DNA from 3 places in the Fusibacter sp. genome. Region 1 is predicted to be linked to each of the others. Evidence: predicted binding sites of a transcription regulator. Region 1 holds the regulator's gene; each other region holds the start of a gene.
What was found. The regulator HrcA, encoded in region 1, represses chaperone genes, less so after heat shock. The targets are predictions, from matches to a motif close to TGTTAGCACTCNNNNNNNNNGAGTGCTAACA.
Positions count from the first base shown of each region.

Region 2: groES (co-chaperone GroES) is a predicted target of HrcA. The motif match lies at 5,240-5,270, and genes of this name have one in related genera.
Region 3: clpB (ATP-dependent chaperone ClpB) is a predicted target of HrcA. The motif match lies at 4,971-5,001, and genes of this name have one in related genera.

Region 1 covers NZ_JBVBZF010000032.1:7,144-16,038, reverse strand. Annotated here, with positions in the region: gene lepA (translation elongation factor 4) at 1-1,742, shown strand, start outside; gene hemW (radical SAM family heme chaperone HemW) at 1,880-3,067, shown strand; gene hrcA (heat-inducible transcriptional repressor HrcA) at 3,424-4,449, shown strand; gene grpE (nucleotide exchange factor GrpE) at 4,482-5,072, shown strand; gene dnaK (molecular chaperone DnaK) at 5,245-7,059, shown strand; gene dnaJ (molecular chaperone DnaJ) at 7,123-8,286, shown strand; gene prmA (50S ribosomal protein L11 methyltransferase) at 8,618-8,895, shown strand, end outside.
Region 2 covers NZ_JBVBZF010000162.1:395-7,640, forward strand. Annotated here, with positions in the region: partial or broken gene AC220I_RS14940 (solute carrier family 23 protein) at 1-138, shown strand, start outside; gene AC220I_RS14945 (putative ABC transporter permease) at 499-1,437, shown strand; gene AC220I_RS14950 (5'-deoxyadenosine deaminase) at 1,537-2,907, shown strand; gene AC220I_RS14955 (DNA-3-methyladenine glycosylase family protein) at 3,139-3,996, shown strand; gene AC220I_RS14960 (EAL and HDOD domain-containing protein) at 3,993-5,219, shown strand; gene groES (co-chaperone GroES) at 5,411-5,668, shown strand; gene groL (chaperonin GroEL) at 5,708-7,246, shown strand, end outside.
Region 3 covers NZ_JBVBZF010000002.1:32,729-41,623, forward strand. Annotated here, with positions in the region: gene AC220I_RS02990 (SpoIIE family protein phosphatase) at 1-1,053, opposite strand, end outside; gene AC220I_RS02995 ([Fe-Fe] hydrogenase large subunit C-terminal domain-containing protein) at 1,055-2,776, opposite strand; gene AC220I_RS03000 ((2Fe-2S) ferredoxin domain-containing protein) at 2,777-3,019, opposite strand; gene AC220I_RS03005 (KamA family radical SAM protein) at 3,730-4,839, shown strand; gene clpB (ATP-dependent chaperone ClpB) at 5,020-7,626, shown strand; gene AC220I_RS03015 (YjdF family protein) at 7,748-8,164, shown strand; gene AC220I_RS03020 (MarR family winged helix-turn-helix transcriptional regulator) at 8,204-8,650, shown strand; gene AC220I_RS03025 (nitroreductase family protein) at 8,759-8,895, shown strand, end outside.

The sequences.
Region 1 (8,895 bases):
CACTTGCAGATCGTCTTATTGAGAAAACAGGCTTATTGACTCAAAGAGAAATGAAAGAGCAAATATTAGATAGTATGGATCTTGAAAGAGAACGTGGTATTACCATCAAGCTCCAAACAACGCGTCTTGTGTATAAGGCGAAGGATGGACATGAATATCTGCTTAATTTAATCGACACACCGGGCCATGTGGATTTTACTTATGAGGTATCACGATCGCTTGCAGCTTGCGAGGGTGCATTGCTTGTAGTAGATGCAACACAAGGTGTAGAAGCGCAAACACTTGCTAATGTTCATCTTGCTGATGAACAAGGGCTTGAAATCGTTCCAGTACTCAATAAAATTGATCTACCTAGTGCAAGACCAGATGAAATCATTCAAGAAATTGAAGAAATCATTGGGATCATCGCTGAAGATGCCCCATTAATATCTGCTAAAAACGGGCTTAATATTGAAGATGTTCTCGAAAGAATCGTAGAAGCTGTCCCACCACCAGATGGTGATGAAGATGCACCTCTTAAGGCCTTGATCTTCGATTCATACTATGACAGTTATAAAGGCGCAGTAGCTTTTGTTAGGATTATGGAAGGTTCTGTTAAAAAGGGCGACCAAATCATGATGATGGCAGCTGGCAAAAAGTTTGATGTCGTTGAAGTTGGTATTTCTGTTCCTGGACCAGTTCCTGTTGAAGAATTAAGAGCAGGAGATGTTGGTTACATCACTGCAAGTATCAAAAATGTAAAGGACTGTAGGGTTGGGGACACAATTACAAGTTCATTAAAACCAACTGCTGAGCCATTACCTGGATATAAAAAGGCGACCTCTATGGTCTTCTGTGGTATTTATCCAGCTGAAGGTGAAAGCTATGATGAGGTTAGAGATGCACTTGAGAAGCTACAATTAAACGATGCGGCATTATCATTTGAACCAGAGACTTCAGTGGCACTTGGTTTTGGATTTAGATGTGGTTTCCTTGGCTTACTTCATTTGGAGATCATCGAACAGAGGATAGATCGGGAGTTTGACCTTGATATCATTGCAACTGCACCTAGTGTAATTTATAGGATTACAACCAATAGTGGCGAAGTTATGATGATTCAAAATCCATCGAATTTACCGCCTGTTACTGAAATCAGTACAATGGAAGAACCAATTGTAAAAGCAAACATAATTGTACCAAATGAGTATGTTGGTAATATTATGGATCTTTGTCAAAATAGACGCGGTATCATGCTTCACATGGATTATCTTGATCCGAAGCGTGTAGTGCTGCATTATGAGCTCCCACTGAACGAAGTAATCTATGACTTCTTTGATGCCCTTAAATCAAAAACAAGAGGATATGGATCGCTTGATTATGAGTTCTTGGAGTATCGTGTATCAGAGCTTGTTAAGCTGGACATACTGCTTAATAAGGAAAATATTGACGCCTTCTCTATGATCGTTCATAAGACAAAAGCAGAGAGTAGGGGGAGAATCATATGTGAACGTTTGAAGGAAGTTATTCCACGTCAAATGTTCGTAATCCCTATTCAAGCAGCAGTAGGCTCCAAAGTAATCGCAAGAGAGACGATCAGCGCTATGCGTAAGGATGTTCTTGCCAAATGTTACGGTGGCGATATTTCGCGTAAGAAAAAACTATTAGAAAAGCAAAAAGAGGGTAAAAAGAAAATGAGACAGCTTGGTTCGGTAGAAGTACCACAACAAGCCTTTTTATCAGTTCTCAAATTTGACGATAATTAAGATTTAAGCAATCGGGGCTCTCCGATTGCTTTTTTATCCCTATAATGCTCAAAGGCATAAGACAAGATTAATCTGATTAAATGATAAAGGTTAAAGGTTAAAGGGCCTGTAATAGTCAGAAGATAAAGGAGGTTCAGATGAGTTTAATGGTAAATCAACTGGTAAGTCATGGTGAAATTAGTTTATATATTCATATTCCATTTTGTATTGAAAAATGCGCATATTGTGATTTTGTATCATATAAAGTGACCGATGCTGAAAAGAGTAATGCTGTGGAAAATTATATTTCAGCATTAAAGACCGAAATACAACTTTATTCAGACTTGCTTAAAGACTCAAAAATTAAAACGATTTTTATAGGTGGTGGTACACCTTCAAGTATTGAAGGGTCATATATACTTGAAATTGTTAATCAAATAAAGGCATTTAACACTTTAAAGGATTTGGAAGAGTTTACAATAGAAATCAATCCAGGGACCTTAAACGAGGAAAAAATTAATGCTTATTTATCGGCTGGTATCAACCGTATCAGTATGGGGGTTCAATCCGCTCAAGACACATTATTGAAATCAATTGGGCGAATACACACCTTTAACGAGTTTTTAACCACCTACAAGGGTCTCAGGGAACGTGGCTTTGATAATATCAATTTGGACTTGATGTTTGGCCTTCCAAATCAATCCATAGATGACATCAAATATACACTTAAAGTCATCAGTGAGCTTCAACCGGACCACATCTCCGCTTATGCACTAAAGTTAGAAGAAGGCACACCTATGTACAATGCTTATGAACGAGGCGAAATTAATTTACCCGATGAGGATACTGAAAGGGCCATGTATCATTTAATTGAAAGCGTTCTTAAAGATAATGGTTATGATCAATATGAAATTTCAAATTTTGCCAAGCCCAACAGGGAATCCAAACACAATCTGGTATACTGGGAAAATAAAGCCTATCTCGGACTAGGAATAGCCTCACACAGTAAAGTAGGCAATTTAAGGTTCAATAATTTTGCGAATTTTCCCCACTATATTAAAGCACTTGAACAGAAAATTAAACCGGTTGAAGAGGAAATACCTATTGAGGCAGATGAGGATTTGTTTGAAACCATTATGCTGGGTTTAAGACTCAACAAGGGGATTTCTGCGAAAGAAATAAACCTAAAGTACGAGCTTGATCTAATGTCAAAATACAAGAATGAAATTGAAAAGCTCATGAATCAAAAATTAATTGAATTAGATCATTCGGGTGATAGAATTTATTTAACAGCCCTTGGTAGAGACTTGTCTAATCAGGTATTCTTGGAGTTTATGGGTGAGTAATTAAGCGATTATAATTTGAAGTCATAGACTTGTTTATACTTCAAGTGAAATATAGTAGAGATTAAAAAAAACTGAGATTCAATTTTATTAACAGCTTGGAACATAGAGCTGTTTAGTAAGATTCGAATCTCTTTTATTCTATATCATGAGTTGTCATCTAGCGCAAAGGAAGAGTGGTAACTTGTGAAGAGTGGTTAGATGTGTTAAACAAAGTTCTGCGGTAAATGATTTTTAACGAATTGTAAATAGACTATAAATATTTTAAAAGAAGGTTGACAAGTCAAGCGGTTGGCGGTATATTATATATAGAATTAGCACTCCTTAAAGATGAGTGCTAACAGAAGGATGGTGATAAGATGTTATCTGAAAGACAACTTCGCATCTTGGAAGCAATCATCAGAGATTTTATAGACACAGCTCAACCGGTTGGCTCTAGGACGATTTCTAAAAAATATCCACTTGGAATCAGTTCTGCAACCATTAGAAATGAAATGGCAGATCTTGAGGAGCTTGGGTACTTAGAACAACCTCATACTTCAGCTGGCAGGGTACCATCAGAGCTTGGTTATCGTCTATATGTAGATTCCATGACCAACTTGCATACAATTGGTTTGGACCAAAAAGAACTGATACAATCGCTTCTATTAAAGAAAATTATCGAGGCAAATGATATTGCAGATCAATCCGCAAAGTTATTGGCGGATTTTACAGGACTTGTATCAGTTGTGACCATTCCTCAGTTCAATAAATGTCAGTTGGCCAATTTAAAGATGATTAAAGTCACCGATAAGAAAGTACTCTTAATCTTGGTTACAGATAACGGCATCGTCAAGAGCATTCAATTAGCACTTGCCAATACGGACCAATATATATTGGATAAAATTTCAGACACAATGCTATCGTTTTTAATGGGAGAAACCATCGAAAACATAGATGTCCGTGCCATATTGAAATTGAAGGAGAAGTTGAGTACCTTTGGAAATATTGTTGATTATCTAATTCCAATTTTAAAGGATGCTCTTAAGAACCTAGATGATAATGAAATTCACATTGCGGGTGAGCAAAACATTTTATCAATACTTGAATTTTCAGAATCAGAAAAGGCCAAACAAATCTTTAATTTTATGAAATCAGAGGATAATCTTAAAGGGTTGGTAGAAGTCGTTGATACAAATAAGCTCTCTATTAAAATAGGTTCAGAAATAGGTATTAAAGAACTTGAAGATTGTAGTGTCATTACATCCACCTATATGGTCGATGGCAAAAATGAAGGTAAAATACTCGTCATGGGGCCAAAGCGTATTGATTATGGCAATGTGATTTCAATTGTAAATTACATCAGCAATACATTATCAGATTTGTTTTCTGGTATATATTTATAAAACAACGAAAATGATTAAAAAGGATGAGACGGATGAGTAAGAAAAAGAAAGATCAAACACTTGCCGATGAAACGACTGTCGAGACAGATGAGGCTGTTATAAATGAGGCAAATGCTTCAGAAACTGCAGAATCAGATGACAAGAGTGAAAATGCACAAGAGCGTGATACACAAGAAAGCGGTGTAGAAGAGTTGAAAGCAGAAATTCAAAACCTAAATGATCGTTATTTAAGATTAAATGCAGAGTTCCAGAATTATAGAAAACGTGTAGAAAAAGAAAAAACAGATATTTTTAAATACGGTAACGAGAAGCTTATTATAGAAATGTTACCGATCATGGATAATTTTGAGCGTGCCTTATCTTCTTTCGAAGAGGACCATGCTGAAGATAAAGTCTTAAATGGCGTTAAGATGATTAAAAAATCTTTGGATGATTTCTTTGATAAGCACGAAGTAAAGAAAATTGAAGCCATTAATACGCCGTTTGACCCTGACAAACATCATGCTGTTATGACAGAAGAAGTTGAAGGCGTTGAAGGTGAAACTGTAGTGGCTGTCTTCCAAGAGGGCTACTTATTGGGTGACAAAGTCATTAGACCAAGTATGGTAAAGGTTTCAAATTAATAAGGCAGTAGGTAAAGGGGTCTTAAATGAGAGCTAGTGAGAACGTTTAAGCTCGTATCGAATATGAAGATTTTTTAAGGTAAATCTATTGAAAAACAGGACGACTTATTTATTGTCCGTTAAAAATAATAAAATTGACATTAGAAGGTTAAATTATAAGGAGGCAATTAAAATGGCTAAAATAATTGGTATTGACTTAGGAACCACAAACTCGTGTGTATCAGTATTAGAAGGCGGCGAGGCTGTCGTAATTCCTAACGCGGAAGGTAATAGAACAACACCATCTATCGTGGCGTTTACAAAAACAGGCGAAAGACTTGTTGGTGAAACTGCAAAAAGACAAGCAATCACAAATCCAGATAGAACAATTATTTCGATTAAAAGAGAAATGGGTAGAGACCACAAAGTTAAAATTGACGACAAAGTATACTCTCCACAAGAAATTTCAGCTATGATTCTTCAAAAATTAAAGGCAGATGCTGAAAGCTACTTAGGCGAAACAGTAACAGAAGCTGTAATCACTGTACCAGCATACTTTACGGATGCTCAAAGACAAGCGACTAAAGATGCAGGTAAAATCGCTGGTCTTGATGTAAAAAGAATCATCAATGAGCCAACAGCAGCTTCATTATCTTACGGTTTAGATAAAACAGACAAACAACACAAAATCATGGTATTCGACCTTGGTGGTGGTACATTCGACGTTTCGATTCTTGAAATCGGTGATGGTGTATTCGAAGTATTAGCGACAAACGGTAACAACCACTTGGGTGGTGACGATTTCGATAAAATCGTTATGGATCATTTAGCTGAGACATTTAAATCAGAGCATGGTGTAGACTTAAGAAACGACAAAATGGCGCTTCAAAGATTAAAAGAAGCTGCTGAAAAAGCTAAAAAAGAGCTTTCTACAACTCAATCAACTAACATTAACTTACCATTTATCACAGCTACTGCAGAAGGTCCACTTCACTTAAATATTGACTTAACACGTGCAAAATTTGAGCAATTAACTAAAAATCTTGTTGATATGACTATGGAACCAACTAAAAAAGCCCTTAAAGATGCTGGTTTAAATCCATCTGACATCGAACAAGTTATCCTAGTAGGTGGTTCTACAAGAATTCCTGCAGTTCAAGATGCTGTTAAGAAATTTACAAATAAAGAGCCACATAAAGGCGTGAACCCTGATGAGTGTGTTGCACTTGGTGCTGCAATTCAAGGTGGTGTCCTCTCTGGAGATGTTAAAGATGTATTATTACTTGATGTTACACCACTATCTTTAGGTATCGAGACTTTGGGTTCTGTATTTACTAAATTAATCGAAAGAAACACAACAATTCCTACTAAGAAAAGCCAAGTGTTCTCTACTGCTGCTGATAACCAAACAGCTGTTGATATCCATGTATTACAAGGTGAAAGACAGATGGCAAGCGATAACGTCACTTTAGGAAGATTCCAATTAGATGGTATTCCACCTGCAAGAAGAGGTGTTCCTCAAATTGAAGTAACATTTGATATTGATGCAAATGGTATCGTAAATGTTAGTGCTAAAGATCTTGGTACTGGAAAGGTTCAACACATCACAATTACAGCTTCAACGCACTTATCTGATGAAGAAATTGAGAAAAAAGTTAAGGAAGCTGAATTACACGCAGAAGAAGATCGTAAGAAAAAAGAATTAATTGAAGAAAGAAATAAAGCAGATAACATGATCTATGAAATTGAGAAATCATTAACGGATCTTGGTGATGAAGTTTCAGAAGCTGAAAAATCAGATATCAATGCTAAAATTGAAAAATTAAAAGCATCAATGTTGACAGAAGATACAGAAGCAATTAAAGCTGATTTTGAAGCACTTACAAATGCATTCCAACCATTGGCTCAAAAGCTATACGCTAAAGCTCAAGCTGAACAAGGACCGCAAGATATGGGTCAAGGTTCTGATGATAATGTTGACGAAGCAGATTACGAAGTGGTAGACTAATACAAGGCACCTTAGGGTGCCTTACTATTATAAATCGGTTTCAACCAGAAAGGCGGAATTTTAGTGAGTAAAAGCGATTATTATGAGTTGTTGGGTGTCGAGAGAAATGCAGATGAAAACGAACTCAAAAAAGCTTATAGAAAACTTGCGATGCAATACCATCCAGACAGAAATCCAGACAATGCAGAAGCAGAGGCTAAATTTAAAGAAATAAATGAAGCTTACGAGGTATTAAGCGACGCCGAAAAAAGACGCCTTTATGATCAATTTGGTCATGCCGGTGTAAATCAAAATGGTGGCGCAGGCGCTGGATTTGGCGGTTTTGATGGTTTTGGTGGCTTTGAAGATATCATAAATGAAATGTTTGGTGGGTTCGGATTTTCATCATCTTCATCTAGACGAAATGGTCCAAGAAAAGGTGCTGATGTCAGAGTTGATATAACTTTATCTTTTGAAGAAGCGGCTTTTGGCGTTAAAAAGAACATTGAATATTTAAGAACTGAAGAATGTGACGTTTGTCATGGCGCAGGAAATGAGCCTGGAACTTCAACCCATACGTGTACAACATGTAATGGAAAAGGTGAGGTTAGATATTCTCAAAGATCATTATTCGGAGAGTCTATAAGTGTTAAACCATGTACTGCATGTAAAGGTAAGGGAGAAATATTTGATACCCCATGCCACCAATGTAAGGGACACGGTAAAATTAAGAAGAGAATTTCAAAAGACATAGACATCCCAGCTGGGGTATTCCATGGCGCGAATATGCAGCTAAGAGGTGAAGGTGATTTAGGACAGAACGCAGGTCCACGAGGCGATGTAATCGTGGTTCTTAGAGTGACACCGCACAAACACTTTACACGTGATGGTAATGATATATATTATGATTTAAATATCTCCTATGCACAAGCTGTTTTGGGTGCAGAGGTTTTAGTACCAACACTTGATGGAAAAGCTAAGTTTGTTATTCCAGAAGGTACGCCTAGTGGTAAACAATTTAAACTTAAAGGCAAAGGCGTTCCAGTATTAAACGGATACGGAAGAGGCGACCAATATGTCAGAGTTATTGTGGAAATACCAAGAGGACTTAATAAGAAACAAAAAGAACTCCTTGAAGCGTTTGAGGCAGAAATGACGGGTAAAAAACCCACCGTCGATGAGACGTCAAAGGGTAAAAAAAAAAATGACAAAGGAATCCTAGGTAAAATGAAGGATGCTTTGAGCTAATTTAAAGAACTCTAAACTAAATCTCTTGTTTAACAAGAGATTTTTTTACGCAATTAAATGGTATAGGTATTGGTCTGTTGGTTAGTGAGGCCTCCTTATAATTTCAGCCTAGAAAAATAAAGTGATTTCATATATAATCAACATAGATTTTATAATGTAATTTGGGTATTAAATAGTATCACCATTAATCATAAGTGATTTATAATGGTTCTAATTCTAAGGGCGGTAACGAAACTCAATCTTACTAGGGTCTACTACAAGAAGAGCCACTTAAAAAAATTATAAGGGACATTATAAATCTTAAACTTAATAAAATAACGAGGAGAAATTTATGAGTTGGTTTGAAATTAAAATTAAAACAAGTGAAATGGCTATAGAAGCGGTTTCAAATATATTGTATGACGTTGGTGCAGGAGGTGTCATGATCCTTGATCCAAACGATCCTGATTTTCACAATCAAACTGAAGGCAAATGGGATTATTATGATCCACAAAACATATCCTTAGATTTTGAAGGTGTACTTGTAACGGGGTATCTTGAGAAGGAATCCATTGAAGAATCATTAAATACAATTAAGATGCGAATTGGACTTTTAAAAGAATTTGGGCT
Region 2 (7,246 bases), on a different contig from region 1:
ACGTACTCGATTTCTGAAGGTATCGTATTTGGTGTTTTATCATATGTTGCTTTAAAAGTATTATCAAACAAAGGTAAGGAAGTACCTGTTTTAACGTACATCATTGCATTCGTATTCTTGATTAAAATCATCTTATAATAAGATAGACAGCCAAAGTAAACTCAGGTTAGAGCTGGGTCACTATTTAATGGCAGTTGATGATCAAAAAAACAAAAGCACATTAGAGACTCACTTTAGGTGACCTGCTAGTGTGCTTTTTTATGATTGGTAGGCTCAGAGTCAATTCTTGGACTGGGAAATCTAGACAAAAAAATATGCCTTTGCTATAATACAAAGGCAACAACCATATTTAAATCGGGGTTTGTGATTTAAGTATGTACAAAAAAATGTTAAATGGAATTAATTGCACGGGAATGCAATCTGCATGTTAATTATATCGAAATACGAAACAAAAATCAATTGTTAATAGAAATTAATTCATTTTTCTTGGAGGCACTGATGGCTGTAAAACTCACAACGCTTGTTATAGTATTTGTTATATACGCTTTTATCGGTTGGCTAACCGAAGTGGTTTATGCCTATTATAAAGAAAGAAAGTGGATCAATAGGGGCTTTTTATATGGTCCATTCTGTCCAATCTATGGCATTGGTGCCATTGCAATTTTTAGTATGGTAGAAGGCCTTAATGGATTAGTGGCAACAGGATCAGGTATGGGCTTGCCTGGAATATTTTTGATGGTATTCCTTGTGACTTCAAGCATTGAATGGCTTACAGGATATCTCCTAGAGAAGATGTTCCATGCAAAGTGGTGGGATTATTCTGATGAAAAATTTAACATTATGGGTTATGTCTGCTTAAAGTTTTCTATCTATTGGGCTTTCATTGGCGTTTTTGTGATTCAGATTGTCAATCCACTTATTATGCAGGGCATCTCCTTGTTGGAAGGTCCTTTATATGTGCCACTGGGCATAATGCTTGTGACTTATTTTACAGTAGATGGCTATAAGACCGTCAGAGGCATGATTAACTTGAGAAACTTGATTTTGGAACTTGAAAGAATCAGTGCACAGTTGAGACTTGATGTTGAGCGTTTGAGTCAGCCATTAAGACAAGAACTTGAACGTGTCAAAGGGGAAATTGAAGACAAGAGAATATCACTTTCAAGTGAACTAAAAGGCAGAATTGAAGATTTCAATTACGAGGTCATTGACAAAATTGAGCAAGAGCTAAAAGACCGTCTTGAATTTGTAGAAAATAACCTAAGAGAGACAATTGAAAAACGACAAAATGAAGCGGCAATTGTGAAAAATGAAGTTGCCGAAAAAATATATGGTTTAAGATTGTACCGTGCATTTCCAAGGATGAAGTCCATGAGACACCCTGAGCTTTTAAGACCAGTTCGAGAACTTTACCTGCGTAGAAAAAATTCTAAATAATGGGAACCTAATTGGATACTTTTCATAATGAACTCCGACGCCTTATCTTATAGACTATAAGAGAGAGTAGCGCGATTAAATAAGATGTGGAGTTGAGGCATGAAAAGAGTATTGGGTAACGGACTTATTGTAACGATGAACCCTAATAGAGATGTTTATTATGGGAGTGTTTTGATTGAAAATGACAAAATTCAAAGCATCGTAAAGCATGAGCCCTTTGAAAAGGAAAATAATTTTTTAGAGATAAAAACCTTGTTTGTTGAAGCAGATGAAGTTATAGATTGTACGGGCCAGTTGATTATACCAGGTTTGATTCAGACGCATACGCATTTGACCCAGACCCTATTTAAAGGCTTTGGTGATGACCTACAGTTAATGGATTGGTTAAAGACTAAAATATGGCCATCCGAAGCGGCCCATACAGCACGATCTAATTACATTTCATCCATGGTCGGGGTTGGTGAACTCATAAAGAGCGGCACGACAACCATTGTCAATATGGAAACGGTCAACCATACCGATTCAAGTTTTGAAGCCATTAAGGAAATGGGCATCAGGGCTATTAGTGGAAAATGTATGATGGATTACAATGAAGGTGTACCAAGTGGTCTTATGGAAGACATGGCTTCTTCAATTTCAGAGAGTAAGAGATTGATTAAAAAGTGGCACCAGACCAACAAGGGTTTGATTGAATATGCATTGGCACCAAGGTTTGTCGTTTCATGCTCAGAAGATCTTTTGAAAGAAAGTGTGAAATTGAGCCGTGAGTTTGATGTGAGACTTCATACCCATGCCTCTGAAAATAAGGGTGAAATTGCGATTGTTAGAAATAGAACTGGTATGGAAAACATTGAGTATTTAAAAAAGATTGGGTTTTTAGGAAAGCATGTAATCCTTGCCCATTGTATCCACCTGAACGAACTAGAAAAGCAATATTTGATAGACTCTGAAACTGTAATTGCCCATTGTCCAAGTTCAAACATGAAATTGGCATCAGGTTTTGCACCTGTTGAGGAATTGCTTCAAAGAGGGGCTAAGGTGACGCTTGGTGCAGATGGCAGTCCTTGCAACAACGAACTCAACATGTTCATGGAAATGAGAATGGCAGCCTTGATTCACAAGGGCAACCAACTGGATTCTACCATTATGAATGCCAGAAAGGTCTTTGAAATGGCAACCATAAGGGCGGCAGAAGCCCTTGGAAAGGCATCCGAAATCGGCAGTATTGAAAGTGGTAAAAAAGCAGACATTGTCACTTTAAGAGTCGACCGTTTGGAATCCATGCTCGTGCCACTAGATGTTGAGAACGTCTATGCCCAAATTGTTTATAATGCATCTAATAGAGATGTATGTCACACTGTGATCAATGGCGAGCTCCTGGTATCCGATCACCAGCTTTTAAGGATTTCAGAAAGAACATTATACAATGAGGCGAGGGAAGTGGTACTGGGCTTCCTGCCAAATCAATAGATTTTAATAACATCCAAGGTGAAACGCATTTTTCACTTTGGGTGTTTTTTTATGGCCTGATGCATATAAGTTGAACTTTGAAATATTGGCTTTCAAATAAGCCCTATATGTTGGTAGGAAGCGCCTTTAGGCCGCCTTAAAAATTAGAGCTTCTTTTTGAGAGACTTTGTCCTAAATGTGGCTATTTTTACCTATTTAAGATATAATAATACCAATGATTAGGGAGGCAATATGGTTTTAAAATCAAGTCATTTTGAACCGGTATCAACTTTTGAATGCGGTCAATGTTTTAGATGGGAAAAATGTGAAAATGGGTATAGGGGAATTGTAAAAGGTGCTGTACTTACCCTTAGACCGGATGCTAGAGACTACCGGGTTGAAATTGAAAAGGCCTTGTATCCAATTGAGGATGCCTATTTAGCACATTATTTTGACGAGCATGCGGATTATGACTCTATTTGGAAACATTTAAAGAAAAAAGACCGTTTTCTCAAAACGGCAGTTTCAAATTATAAGGGCATGCGCCTCTTAAACCAAGAGCCTTTTGAGACACTTATAACCTTTATTATTTCAGCAAATAACAATATTCCGAAAATTAAAATGAGCGTTGAGGCACTATCGCAGCGGTTTGGCACCTATATCGGCACCATTGACGGTCGTGAATATTATAGTTTTCCCACGGTTGAGGCATTGGCAGAGGCCAGTTTAGAAGCACTCCAGGTCAAAGGCATTGGCTATAGAGCTAAAGCAGTTTCGCTTACAGCAAAACGAATATTAGAGGAAAGCATAGATCTTGAGAAAATGCGTCAACTTTCTTACATAGAATCAAAGAATGAATTGACGAAGTTTTATGGGGTTGGGGAAAAGGTAGCAGACTGTGTATTGCTTTTTAGCTTGGGACATAAGCAAGCCTTTCCCATTGATACATGGGTAAAAAAAATGCTTCAAACCCTGTATGAAGTAGAGGACCATCCAAGGGCTTACAAGGATTTTGTTGAAAATTATTTTACGGATTACGGTGGCTATGCTCAACAGTTTCTCTTCTATTATATGAGAGAAAATAAGAATGGGATTGGTGATATAAAATGAAGACGATGGATGTATTTTTAGCAAGGCAACCCATCTTTAATGTCAAAAAGCGCGTCGTCGCATATGAAATCTTATATCGACAGGGTGTTAAAAACATCTACGAAGAAGACTTTGATGGGGATCTTGCAACCACCACTGTTGTATCAGATGCGCTTGTAAATTTTGGTATGGAAGGGTTAACCGGTGGTAAGAAGGCTTTTATTAATTTTACTAAGAATCTACTTATGGAGGATTTACCCCTTTTAATTTCGCCGGATGCTTTAACCATAGAGATTCTTGAAACGGTTGAGGTAGATGACCGTTTTGTGGAAAAAATTAAAAATCTAAAAGAAAAGGGCTATACCATTGCCCTCGATGATTTTGTAGACAATGAAAAATTTGATGCCATTTTACCCTATGTGGATATTGTAAAAGTTGATTTTTTAGTTTTGGGATTTGAAGGCCGAAAAATCGTGGCAGATAAATACAAAAGCAAAGGGATTAAGCTCTTAGCTGAAAAAGTGGAAACATACCGAGATTTTGAAGAAGCGGTGAGCTTTGGTTATGAATTGTTCCAGGGATTTTTCTTCGAAAAGCCTATCATTTGTAGAAGCAAGGGCATCAACGTGTCTACCTTTAATTATATGGAGATTCTCAAAGAAACTGTAAATGACGAACCGAGCTTTGATAAGTTGTCAGAAATCGTTAAAAGTGATATGTCCTTGGCTTATAAGCTCCTTAGATTGATTAATTCGCCTGCATTTTATTCCAACAGCGAAATCACCAGTATAAATCATGCCCTTACCATGCTGGGGTTAAATGAAATTAGAAAATGGGTAACCCTGATTATGCTCAGAGACATTAGCTCGGAGAAACCAGAGGAAATCATCAAGGTTTCATTGATCAGGGCTATATTTTCAGAGCAAGTATCACGTCATTTTGGGCTTGAACACAGAGAAACTGAAGCCTTTCTCCTTGGATTGTTCTCCCTGATTGACACCATAATGGAGAAACCCTTGTTTGAGGTCTTGGAACAGTTGCCACTAAAAGAAGATGTAAAAAGTGCCCTTATGGGGGTTAAAAATCCATTTCATGACCTCTTAAGACTCTTAAAATACTACGAAAAAGGCAATTGGGATATGATTATCGATATCACAGAAGACCATCAGGTAGATTATTCTGTGATCAATCAGCTCTATCTTGATGCAGTGATTACAGCATCTAAAATGATGAATGAGATGTAAATTTAAACAAATTGTTAATTTGTTAGCACTCTATCAAAACGAGTGCTAAAAATGCTTGATTTTTTGATGAACATGTATTATGATGAGAATGTGCTCTAAATAAAGGGTTATGCATTGATATTTGCATACTTAAGTATTGGCAAATGATTTAGAGGAATATATAATTTGAATGTTTAGAGGAGGCAGTTTTTATGTTAAAACCATTAGGAAAAAGAGTTATTATTAGGAAATTAGAAGCAGAAGAGAAAACAGCAAGTGGTATCGTTTTACCATCTCAAGCAAAGGAAAAGCCTCAAATGGCTGAAATCGTAGCTGTTGGAAAAGAAGTTGAAGACGTAAAAGTCGGTGATAAAGTCGTATTTAAAAAATATGTAGGTACTGAGATAAAGGTAGATAACGAAGAACTTACAATTTGCGAATTAGAGGATATTCTCGCAATCGTAGAGTAAAAGATTGATAAGGTTTTAATGATATAGGAGGATATAAAAATGGCTAAAGATATTAAATTCGGTGAAGATGTCCGTAAAAAACTTGAATCGGGTGTGGATAAATTAGCAAACACAGTTAAAGTGACTTTGGGGCCTAAAGGCCGTAATGTTATATTAGAGAAAAAATATGGATCACCTCTTATCACCAATGACGGTGTGACCATTGCAAGAGAAATTGAACTTGAAGATCCATTTGAAAACATGGGTGCTCAATTGGTTAAAGAAGTTGCGACTAAGACAAACGATGTGGCAGGTGATGGTACAACAACTGCAACAATTTTAGCGCAAGCAATCATTAGAGAAGGTTTAAAGAACGTAGCAGCAGGTGCTAACCCAATGATTCTTAAAACGGGAATCGAGAAAGCGGTAACGGTTGCTGTAGAAGTGATTAAAAGCGAGAGCATTCTCATTGAAAATAAGAAAGATATTGAGGATGTAGCGTCGATTTCAGCTGCAGACAGAACTGTTGGTGCAATCATCTCTGAAGCGATGGAAAAAGTCGGTAAAGACGGCGTTATCACAGTTGAAGAGTCTAAGACAAACAGCACTCAACTCGAAGTGGTTGAAGGTATGCAATTTGACAGAGGCTACTTATCACATTACATGGTTACAGATCCTGAAAAAATGGTAGCAGTACTTGAAAATCCATTTATCATGATCACAGATAAGAAAATCACAAATATTCAAGAGATTTTACCTGTCCTTGAGCAAATCGTCCAAGGTGGCGGCAAACTTTTGATTATTGCTGAAGATATTGAAGGCGAAGCCTTAACAACTTTAATCGTAAACAAATTAAGAGGTACATTTGACTGTGTTGCTGTTAAAGCACCAGGCTTTGGCGATAGAAGAAAAGCAATGCTTCAAGATATTGCAATCTTAACAGGTGGTGTTGTGATTTCAGACGAGCTTGGCTACGATCTTAAATCTACAACGCTTGATATGTTAGGCCGTGCAAAATCAGTTAAAATTGACAAAGACAACACAACGATCATCGATGGTTTAGGCGATAAAGCCCTTATCGATGAAAGAGTTGGTCAAATCAAAATGCAACTTGATGAGACAACATCTGAGTTTGACCGTGAAAAATTACAAGAAAGACTTGCTAAACTTGCAGGTGGTGTTGCTGTAATCCAAGTAGGTGCTGCAACTGAAGTTGAAATGAAAGAAAAGAAACTCAGAATAGAAGATGCTCTTAATGCAACACGTGCTGCTGTTGAAGAAGGTATTGTACCAGGTGGTGGTACAGCGCTGATCGCTGCAATTTCTAAAGTGGTTGACCTAGCTCAAACGCTTGTGGGCGATGAAAAAACAGGTGCCCTTATTATTGCAAGAGCGCTTGAAGAGCCAGTTAGACAAATTGCCTTCAACGCTGGCCTTGAAGGTTCAGTAGTTGTTGAGAAAGTTAAAGATGCAGAAGTGGGCATCGGCTTTGATGCACTTAAGGGTGAGTACGTGAACATGATCAAAGCGGGTATCGTTGACCCTACTAAGGTGACGCGTTCAGCGCTTCAAAATGCAGCTTCAATCTCGGCGATGTTC
Region 3 (8,895 bases), on a different contig from region 1:
ATGTGCTGGATTTATGGCCCGACCAACCCAAAAGTGGATGTGAGTCGAATCCTCTAGCAACAATTTTAACAATCGGCTTACGCCATCTTTTTTATTGAATATGGGCTCGTCGGCATTGAGATTGATTTGTTTGAGTTTGCCCAGAACCATTTTAAGAGTCAATACACCTTCTGTGACCAGGTCAATACCTTTAATTTTAGCAGTAGGTGGAATGAGGGGGTCGATGTATTCAATTTCTGTTATGATTTCTCGATCAAGTTCCCGAGATACAATGTTTGCGGCAGTACCACCACAGACGATTTTTTTCCCAACCTGTGCCATAAAATTAGAGACAATTTCTGAATCCTTGGCCTTGAGTTCAGGAGGGCCAGTGAGAACTTGCAACCATTGTGGGTGTCTTACTTTAACCGTTACAGCAGTGGTGTCATCACCAGGATGATCATCATAAAGTTTCTTACAGGTCTCTATCAACCTTCGATTCAACTGTTCTGCAGAAGGCGTCTTTTGAACTTCTAGGAAGTCAGCAACATGGTCCCATTCCCAACCGTGATTTAAAAGCTTCCCAACACCAGCATGAATAACACCGTCTGAACAGAGGGTTATTTCGTCATCGACTTCAAGTTTGATTTCACTAATCCATACTTGCTTATCTGCCGACCGCATTTTGGTCTTGCTCACAGGCAGAATTTTATGTTTCCTCAATATAAAAACAGGTGGATTATCGAATTCGATGATTCTGGCATTTAGGTCGTTGTCAATCTCAAGAATCGTAAATGTTGAGTAGCCAATATTTCTAACGGTACAGACGGGAAGGGTATGCGTGATGGTGTCGATGGTATCTTTTATATCAGCTCCTTGTTCAAGCATTGTAATCATGATTTTGCTGGTCAAGGTGGCAAGTATATTGGCTTTAACGCCACTGCCGAGTCCGTCAGCCAATACGACAATCATTCTCTGGTCCGTTTTTATGACTTCTACCTTGTCACCACAGAGCTCTTCGCCAAACTTGTTCAATGAATGATGTGCGACATCTAGATAATAATCCAATGACATTTTACTCACCACCTTCAGTAAGTACTAATTTCTTGAGCTTATTTAAACCAATCTTGGTTTCAGCTGTGGTTTCTCCGAGTAGGCTCGCAATTTCCTGAGCCACTCTCATTTGCTTTTCAATGACTTTTTGACATGTAATGAGTGTTTCTTCCTTTACTTTTTCTAGTTCTTCTCGATTGCTTTCAGCTTCAGTAATGTCTGTGAAGATACCAACATAGATCTTGCCGTTCTGAATTTTGACAACGTTGGAGTAAAAGGTGCGGTCTACAGTTGGCAAATATATTTTCTTGCTCATATGATGACAATTGGAGTCTGCAATTTCTTCAAAGATGGTATCATCAATTAATGCCGCAATTGGCCAATAGGTCAATTTAATTTTTGTGGCATTGAAGAGTTGGTTAAAAGAAGGGTTAACTTCTTGTATTCTCCTCTCAGCGTCTAATATACAAATGGCATTAGGGCTGTTATCAAAAATGATTGCTTGAAGGCTCTCGGCTTTTTTACGCAATGTATCAAGGCACATGTCTATATCAGAAAAACCCTTTGTAATGGCAACTGCCTTTTCGTAGCATGAGCTATAACCACAGGCCCCACAGTTTAGTTGATCTTTTAGAGTATATTTCCCCATTTTAACGAGTATCTCTGAAATCTGATGATCGTTGACTGCAATGGTGTTGACGAGTTTAGGTATAAAGTCTTTGTGAAGTTCTTCGCTTGTTAATCGATCATCTGCATAAGGCTTATCAGTTGGTAAGAAAGGTGTCTTTTCAACGTACTCGCTTAATAGATTCAGTCTTTTATAAAGTGATGGTGCTTCTGAAGGAACGTCTGGGCCGTTTATACAACTGCCTGAGCATATGTTTAGCTCAGCGCAGTAGCCTTTGATTTCTCCACTTTCAACGGCATCTAAAAAGAGCTTGCAATCCTCAATGCCATCCACGTGAATGTATTTGTAGTTTGGGTTGATTCGTGTTTTTAAATCTCGTTTCCATAAACTCCCACCCATCGGATAGGCTCTTCCCCTTTTGCTGACAGGTGTATCAAAGGGTGTCGGTTCAAGGTCTGATAAAATAATGCCTTCTTCAGCCAGCCATCCCTCAAGTTCTTTAAATGTTATAACAGCATCAATTGCTGTTGGATGATCTACGGCCTCTGCTTTTTTTGCCAAGCAAGGGCCAATAAATACTGTTACTTGATCAGTCCCGTAACGTGTTTTCATATCCAGTCCATGAGCAGACATGGGTGAAACTACAGGAATCACAGCTTTAGTTGCATTTTCATAGTAGTGTTCGATGAGGTAGTTGCTTGAAGGACAACAGCTTGTAATGATGTTATCTGTACTGCCATTGCCGATGGCTTTTTCATATTCAAGTGATATGATTTCAGCCCCCCTTGCAGTTTCTTCAACAACTTCAAAGCCTAGCTTTTTTAATGCTGTTACCATCTGTTCAGGTGCCTTCATATTGAATACACCTGCAAATGAAGGGGCAAGTGAGACAAGAACTCGTTTTTCAGCTTTAATTGCGAATTTAACTTTCTCAAGATCCAGTTGAATTGATAAGGCCCCTTGACTACAGTGAATTTGACATAAGCCACATTTAATACAAAGATGATCAATAATGTGTCTACTTCTGTTGGTAAAGGCAATGGCCTTTGTAGGGCATGCGCGAAGGCATTTAAAACACTCATCGCAAAGATCATGATCAAACTTAATAAAGTCCAATTAGATCACCTTCTTCTTTAGATGATCCATAAAGCCTTCAACAGCGTCAGGTGTCATTGAAATAATTTCATTAGAGTCGATTTGCACTGAAACGGCATCCGAACATTTGCCGAGACAAAAAGAAGATTTTAATATGATGGCTTCATCTAATTGATGTTTCGTGATATAAGCTTGAAATTTCTTAATAACATCATATGAGCCTTTTAAGTGACAGGCGCTGCCGATACATACTTTAATTTCCATGAGGGTACTCCTTTTTTAATGAATTTATAAGATTAATGAATAAACTTGCTTTAAATCTGGAAACTTTACATCTGCTATAATCTAGCGTTTTTAAAGGAATATAGGTAATACAGGTTTAGGACTATTAATTTTTGGGCTGTTTAATAGGGGACTATAGCAGATGTAAATCCAGTGATTCATAAAATGATTGGAATAAACAATCACCTAAATGACAAAATCGTTAAAAATCACGCATAATGTTTGTATATATATACACCGAAGCAAGGTTAAAATGCATAATACGTTTTATGCGTTAATAATATCACAATCAAATAATGGGTTCAATCTTATAAATCCAATTTAATTAAGATAAAAATGTAGTAAACAAAGCTAAAAGTTACGAAATAGAAACAAAAGGTGTGGCGCTGGTTTTAAAAGGCTGCTTGGGATGAAAAAAACCATTATCATGTTACGCGATTGTAATAAATATTACAAAATAGAAATACAATATGAGATAAAAAGGGCCTTGTAAAAATGAATATAAAGACAAAAAATTAACAAATTAATTTGCATATATCACTTCAGCTGGTGAAATGAGTCTTAAAAAGAATTTGAGTATTACAATATGGTAATCATTGCCTTTTTATTGATAAGTTTTTATGGTATAATTATAAAGTGAGTTAAGTGTAACTTATTATTTAACACATGAAATTAAATTAAAGGGGGTAAAAATGGCCTGGAAGGATTCTTTGAAGAACAACGTCAATAATGTTGAAAAACTCAAAGCATTCATTCGGATTTCACCAGAAGAGGAAAAGGCTTATGATAAAATTTCAAAGCATTTTCCGATATCGTCAACAACTTATTATTTAAATCTAATTGATCCAGAGGATCCAAATGATCCTATAAGAAAAATGGCAATACCATCTATCGGCGAGTTTGATATGGATGGAGATTTTGATACGAGTGGTGAATCACAAAATACGAAGATGCAAGGTTTACAACATAAGTATGGCACAACCGCACTGCTTTTATCCACAAACAAATGCGCAATGTACTGCAGGCACTGTTTTAGAAAAAGACTTGTTGGAACAAATACAAGCGAAACACTTAGTTTTATAAAGGAAGCAGTTGCGTATATTAGAGACCATAAGGAGATTAACAACGTTTTAATCACCGGTGGTGATTCATTTCTACTTGAAAATGAAATGATAGAAGCTTATTTACAAGAGCTTGTTACAATTGACCATCTCGATTTCATTCGATTTGGAACACGAACGCCAGTCGTTTTTCCTGAACGTATCTATTCTGATCAAGATTTATTGGGACTCCTAGATAAATATTCCAAAAAGAAACGTATTTATATAGTTACCCAGTTTAATCATCCTAACGAATTGACTGAAGAAGCAATTCGATCTATCAAAAGTCTGCTGGATCACAACATCATCGTGAACAATCAGACAGTTCTTTTAAAAGGTGTCAATGATAAGCCAGAGACACTTGCTACTCTTATAAATGGACTTGTTAAAAACGGGATTGTACCTTACTACATTTTCCAATGTAGACCAGTAAAAGGTGTAAAGAACCAATTTCAAGTTCCTCTTAGCGAAGCATATGATATCGTTGAAAATGCTAAAAAATTAATGCATGGACATAGTAAGAGAATTAAATTCTGCATGAGCCATGAAACTGGTAAAATAGAGATTGTGGGTAAGTTTAACAAAGAAATGTTGTTTAAATACCACCAATCAAAATATGAAGAGAACTATGGTAGGGTTTTTTCTGTGAAACTGGAAGAAAATCAAGCCTGGTTAAAAACTGAAAATGTAGCTAACAAATAAAGAAAAAGATGTTGTGTGATTTCGTTTATTGGTATGAATAAAACGAAGAATACAGCATCTTTTTTTCATAAAAAATTTACATATAATCGATTTACATGGATTGAAAAAGGGGAAATTTTATTTTATACTTAAATTAGCACTCGACAGAAGAGAGTGCTAATAAAATGGGAGGTGCATAAAATGAATCTTGAGAAAATGACACAAAAAACGAGTGAAGCTATTGAAATGGCACATAAAATGGCAATAAAATACAATCATTCAAAGGTTGATGGAGAGCATTTACACTATGGACTCCTCAAAATAGAAAATAGTTTAATCAGTAAGATGCTTAAGGTTATGGGTATTGATGTGACGGCGTATCTCAATGAATTAGAGAAACATCTTGAATCCTTACCAGCAGTTTATGGGAATGAAGTTCAAGTTATGGGAACACGACGTTTAAATCAACTCTTGATTTATGCTGAGGAAGAAAGTCAAAGATTTGGTGATGATTATATTAGTGTTGAACATGTCTATCTTGCACTTTTAAATGAAAAAGGCACTTTTTCAGCTAAGTTGATTGGCAAATACAATATAGATAAAGAGAAATTTTTAAATGCAATGAAGGCGATTAGAAATGATCAACGAGTGACTACCGATAACCCTGAATCTACTTATGATGCCCTTAATCAGTATGCTCAGGATTTGATTGAACTGGCTAAAACAGGTAAGCTTGATCCAGTCATTGGACGTGATTCAGAAATCAGAAGGGTCATCAGAATACTGTCTAGAAGAACCAAAAATAATCCGGTTTTAGTTGGTGAGCCAGGTGTTGGTAAGACTGCAATTGTGGAGGGCTTAGCTCAGAGAATACTAAGCGGTGATGTGCCAGAGAACTTAAAAAACAAGAAGGTCTATGCACTTGATATGGGCGCGCTAATCGCAGGGGCTAAATTCAGAGGTGAGTTTGAAGAGCGTTTAAAAGCTGTGCTGGGTGAAGTTGAAAATTCTGATGGCGAAATTATCTTGTTTATCGATGAACTTCACAACATTGTGGGTGCTGGAAAAACAGAAGGTGCAATGGATGCGGGTAATCTTCTTAAACCTATGCTAGCGCGTGGACAGCTGCATTGTATTGGTGCGACGACCTTGAATGAGTATCGAAAATACATTGAAAAGGATGCTGCACTTGAGCGACGTTTTCAAACTGTTCTAGTGGATCAACCAAATGTTGAAGATACAATTTCTATATTAAGGGGTTTGAAGGATCGTTTTGAAATTCATCATGGGGTTAGAATAACTGATTCTGCACTTGTGGCGTGTGCGGTTTTATCCGCGCGTTATATCACAGAGAGATATCTACCAGACAAGGCTATAGACCTTATGGATGAAGCGGCTGCCATGATTCGCACTGAAATAGACAGCATGCCAAGTGATTTAGATGAAATATTACGCCGCCAACTTCAGCTAGAAATTGAAAAACAAGCATTGTCCAAAGAGACGGACAAGCAGGCAAAGGAAAGATTAAAGCAAATAGAGGATGAAATTACCAGATCTAAAGAGAAGTCACAGGATATGAAAGCACAATGGGAAGTCGAAAAACAAATTCTATCAAATGAAAAAAACATTAAGGCTCAGATAGAAAAGGTCAGACTAGAAATCGAAGAAGCTGAAAGGGCATACGACTTGGAGAAACTAGCAAGTCTCAAATATGGTAAACTTGCCACTCTAGAAAAACAGCTTGAAGAGGCTCAGATAAACGCCAAGTCTCATTCCTTGACCCTGTTAAAAGAAGCTGTAACTGAGCAAGAGATTGCTGAGATCATTTCCAAATGGACTGGGATTCCTGTGAGTAAACTAAATGAAACGGAAAAAGATAAACTTTTAAATCTTGAAGAACACCTTCATAAGCGTGTAATCGGTCAAGATGAGGCCGTAACTTCAGTATCCGAAGCTGTCATTAGGGCACGTTCAGGGCTTAAGGATCCTGAAAAACCGATTGGTACATTTGTCTTTTTAGGACCAACAGGTGTTGGTAAAACAGAACTTGCAAAAGCATTAGCTGAATCTTTATTTGATGATGAACATAATCTCATTCGGATTGATATGAGTGAGTATATGGAAAAGCATGCGGTTTCACGTCTTATTGGTGCGCCTCCAGGTTATGTTGGCTATGATGAAGGTGGACAATTGACTGAAGCCGTTAGAAGAAAGCCCTACGCAGTGTTATTGTTTGACGAGATAGAGAAGGCACATCCAGATGTTTTTAACGTATTACTTCAATTACTGGATGAAGGTAGATTAACAGACAACCAGGGTAAGACAGTAAACTTCAAAAATACAATTATCATTATGACCTCAAATATTGGAAGTCAGTTGCTACTTGAGCGAATTCAGCAAGGAAGACTCGATGAAAGTACAAGAAATGAAATCCACCAAATGCTTTTTAAATACTTTAAACCTGAGTTCATTAACCGTATGGATGAGGTGGTACTGTTTACACCACTTGAAAAATCACAAATCAGAGCGATTATAGATTTAACGATCCAGTCACTACAGTCACTTTTAATTGAACGACAAATTCATTTAAGTTTAACGGATGCGGCTAAAGACTATATCATCGAAAAGGCATATGTACCTGAGTTCGGTGCAAGGCCACTAAAGAGATATATTCAAAAGGTTATTGAAACTCAAATCGGAAGGAAGTTGCTCTCTGGTCAAATAACGGATTCAAATGATGTGAGAATTGATTATGATCAAGAAACATCACAATTGATATTCACCACTTTACAAAGTGTATCGAATTAGATAATATGAAAATGCAGAGATAAAAACACAATCCGGTTGGTAGTCCGGATGCAGCTAGCTGTCAGTAACCTGCCCTCCTGGGGTTGTCCATTCTCAAAAATGCGTAAAACAGGAGGAAGATATGAATCGATTTACCGTTTTTTTTGAGAATCCATATTGGATTGGTGTTTTTGAGTCAGAAAACCAAAATGAGTTGAGTGTTAGTAAAGTCATTTTTGGAGAGGAACCAAAAGTTGAGACGCTTCTAGCATTTGTAGAAAAAAGTTATTATAAGCTTAAGTTCAGTCAATACTATGATGTTGATGGACGTTCAGTAAGCACTACTAGGCGAATTAATCCTAAAAGGGTACAGCGTTTAATTTCAAAAGAATTGAATGCATCAGGTCTTTCAACAAAGGCACAAGAGGCCATCAGACTTGAGCGAGAGTCGATGAAAAAGCTTAGAAAAACAAAAAATACTGCACTTAAAGAACAACTTGAAAAAATGAAATTCGAAAAAAAACAACTTAAGAAAAAAGAAAAAAAGAAAGGTCATTAATGGGTTGACATTGTCACTAGTTAGTGATATATTAAAAGCATGAAGAAGATAAGCACTTACGGTGATGAAAATGAAATTAACTTAAAATTGGTTATAGCAATCACAAGAACTCAACTTTCGTTGGGAAGAGAGCTTCAGCGGTTTTTGTCTGACTATGGACTGACAGTTGCGCAGTTTGGCGTACTCGAGGCATTATACCATAAAGGCAATATGAAGATTTGTGAGATTATTGAGAAAACGCTTTCTACCAGTGGTAATATGACAGTAGTCATAAAGAATCTTGAGAAGGAAGGTCTCGTAGTAAAACAGTGTAATCTTGAAGATCGCAGAGCATTTACGATTTGCTTAACTCAGAAAGGTGAAGCCTTAATTAAAGAAGTCTTTGAACTTCATGTGGAAGAGTTAAATCAGTTTTTTAAATTAGTGACCTATGATGAAAAGCATGAACTTCATCAATTATTGAAAAAGGTAAACGGGCTTCTTTAGGAGTCAATTTCCTTTTTTTTAAACAAGTATCACTAATTAGTAATATAATTTCAATTTATCACTCTGAGTGCAAAAATAGGATAAGCATAAGTCTAAAGGAGGCACAATATGTTATTAAGAGAAGTTTTTACAGAAAGAAGATCAGTGAATTTTTTTAACCCAGACAAAGAAGTTTCATTAGAGACTTTAAAGGAAATTATAGATCTTGCAGGGTTTACACCATCTGCATTCAATCTACAACCATG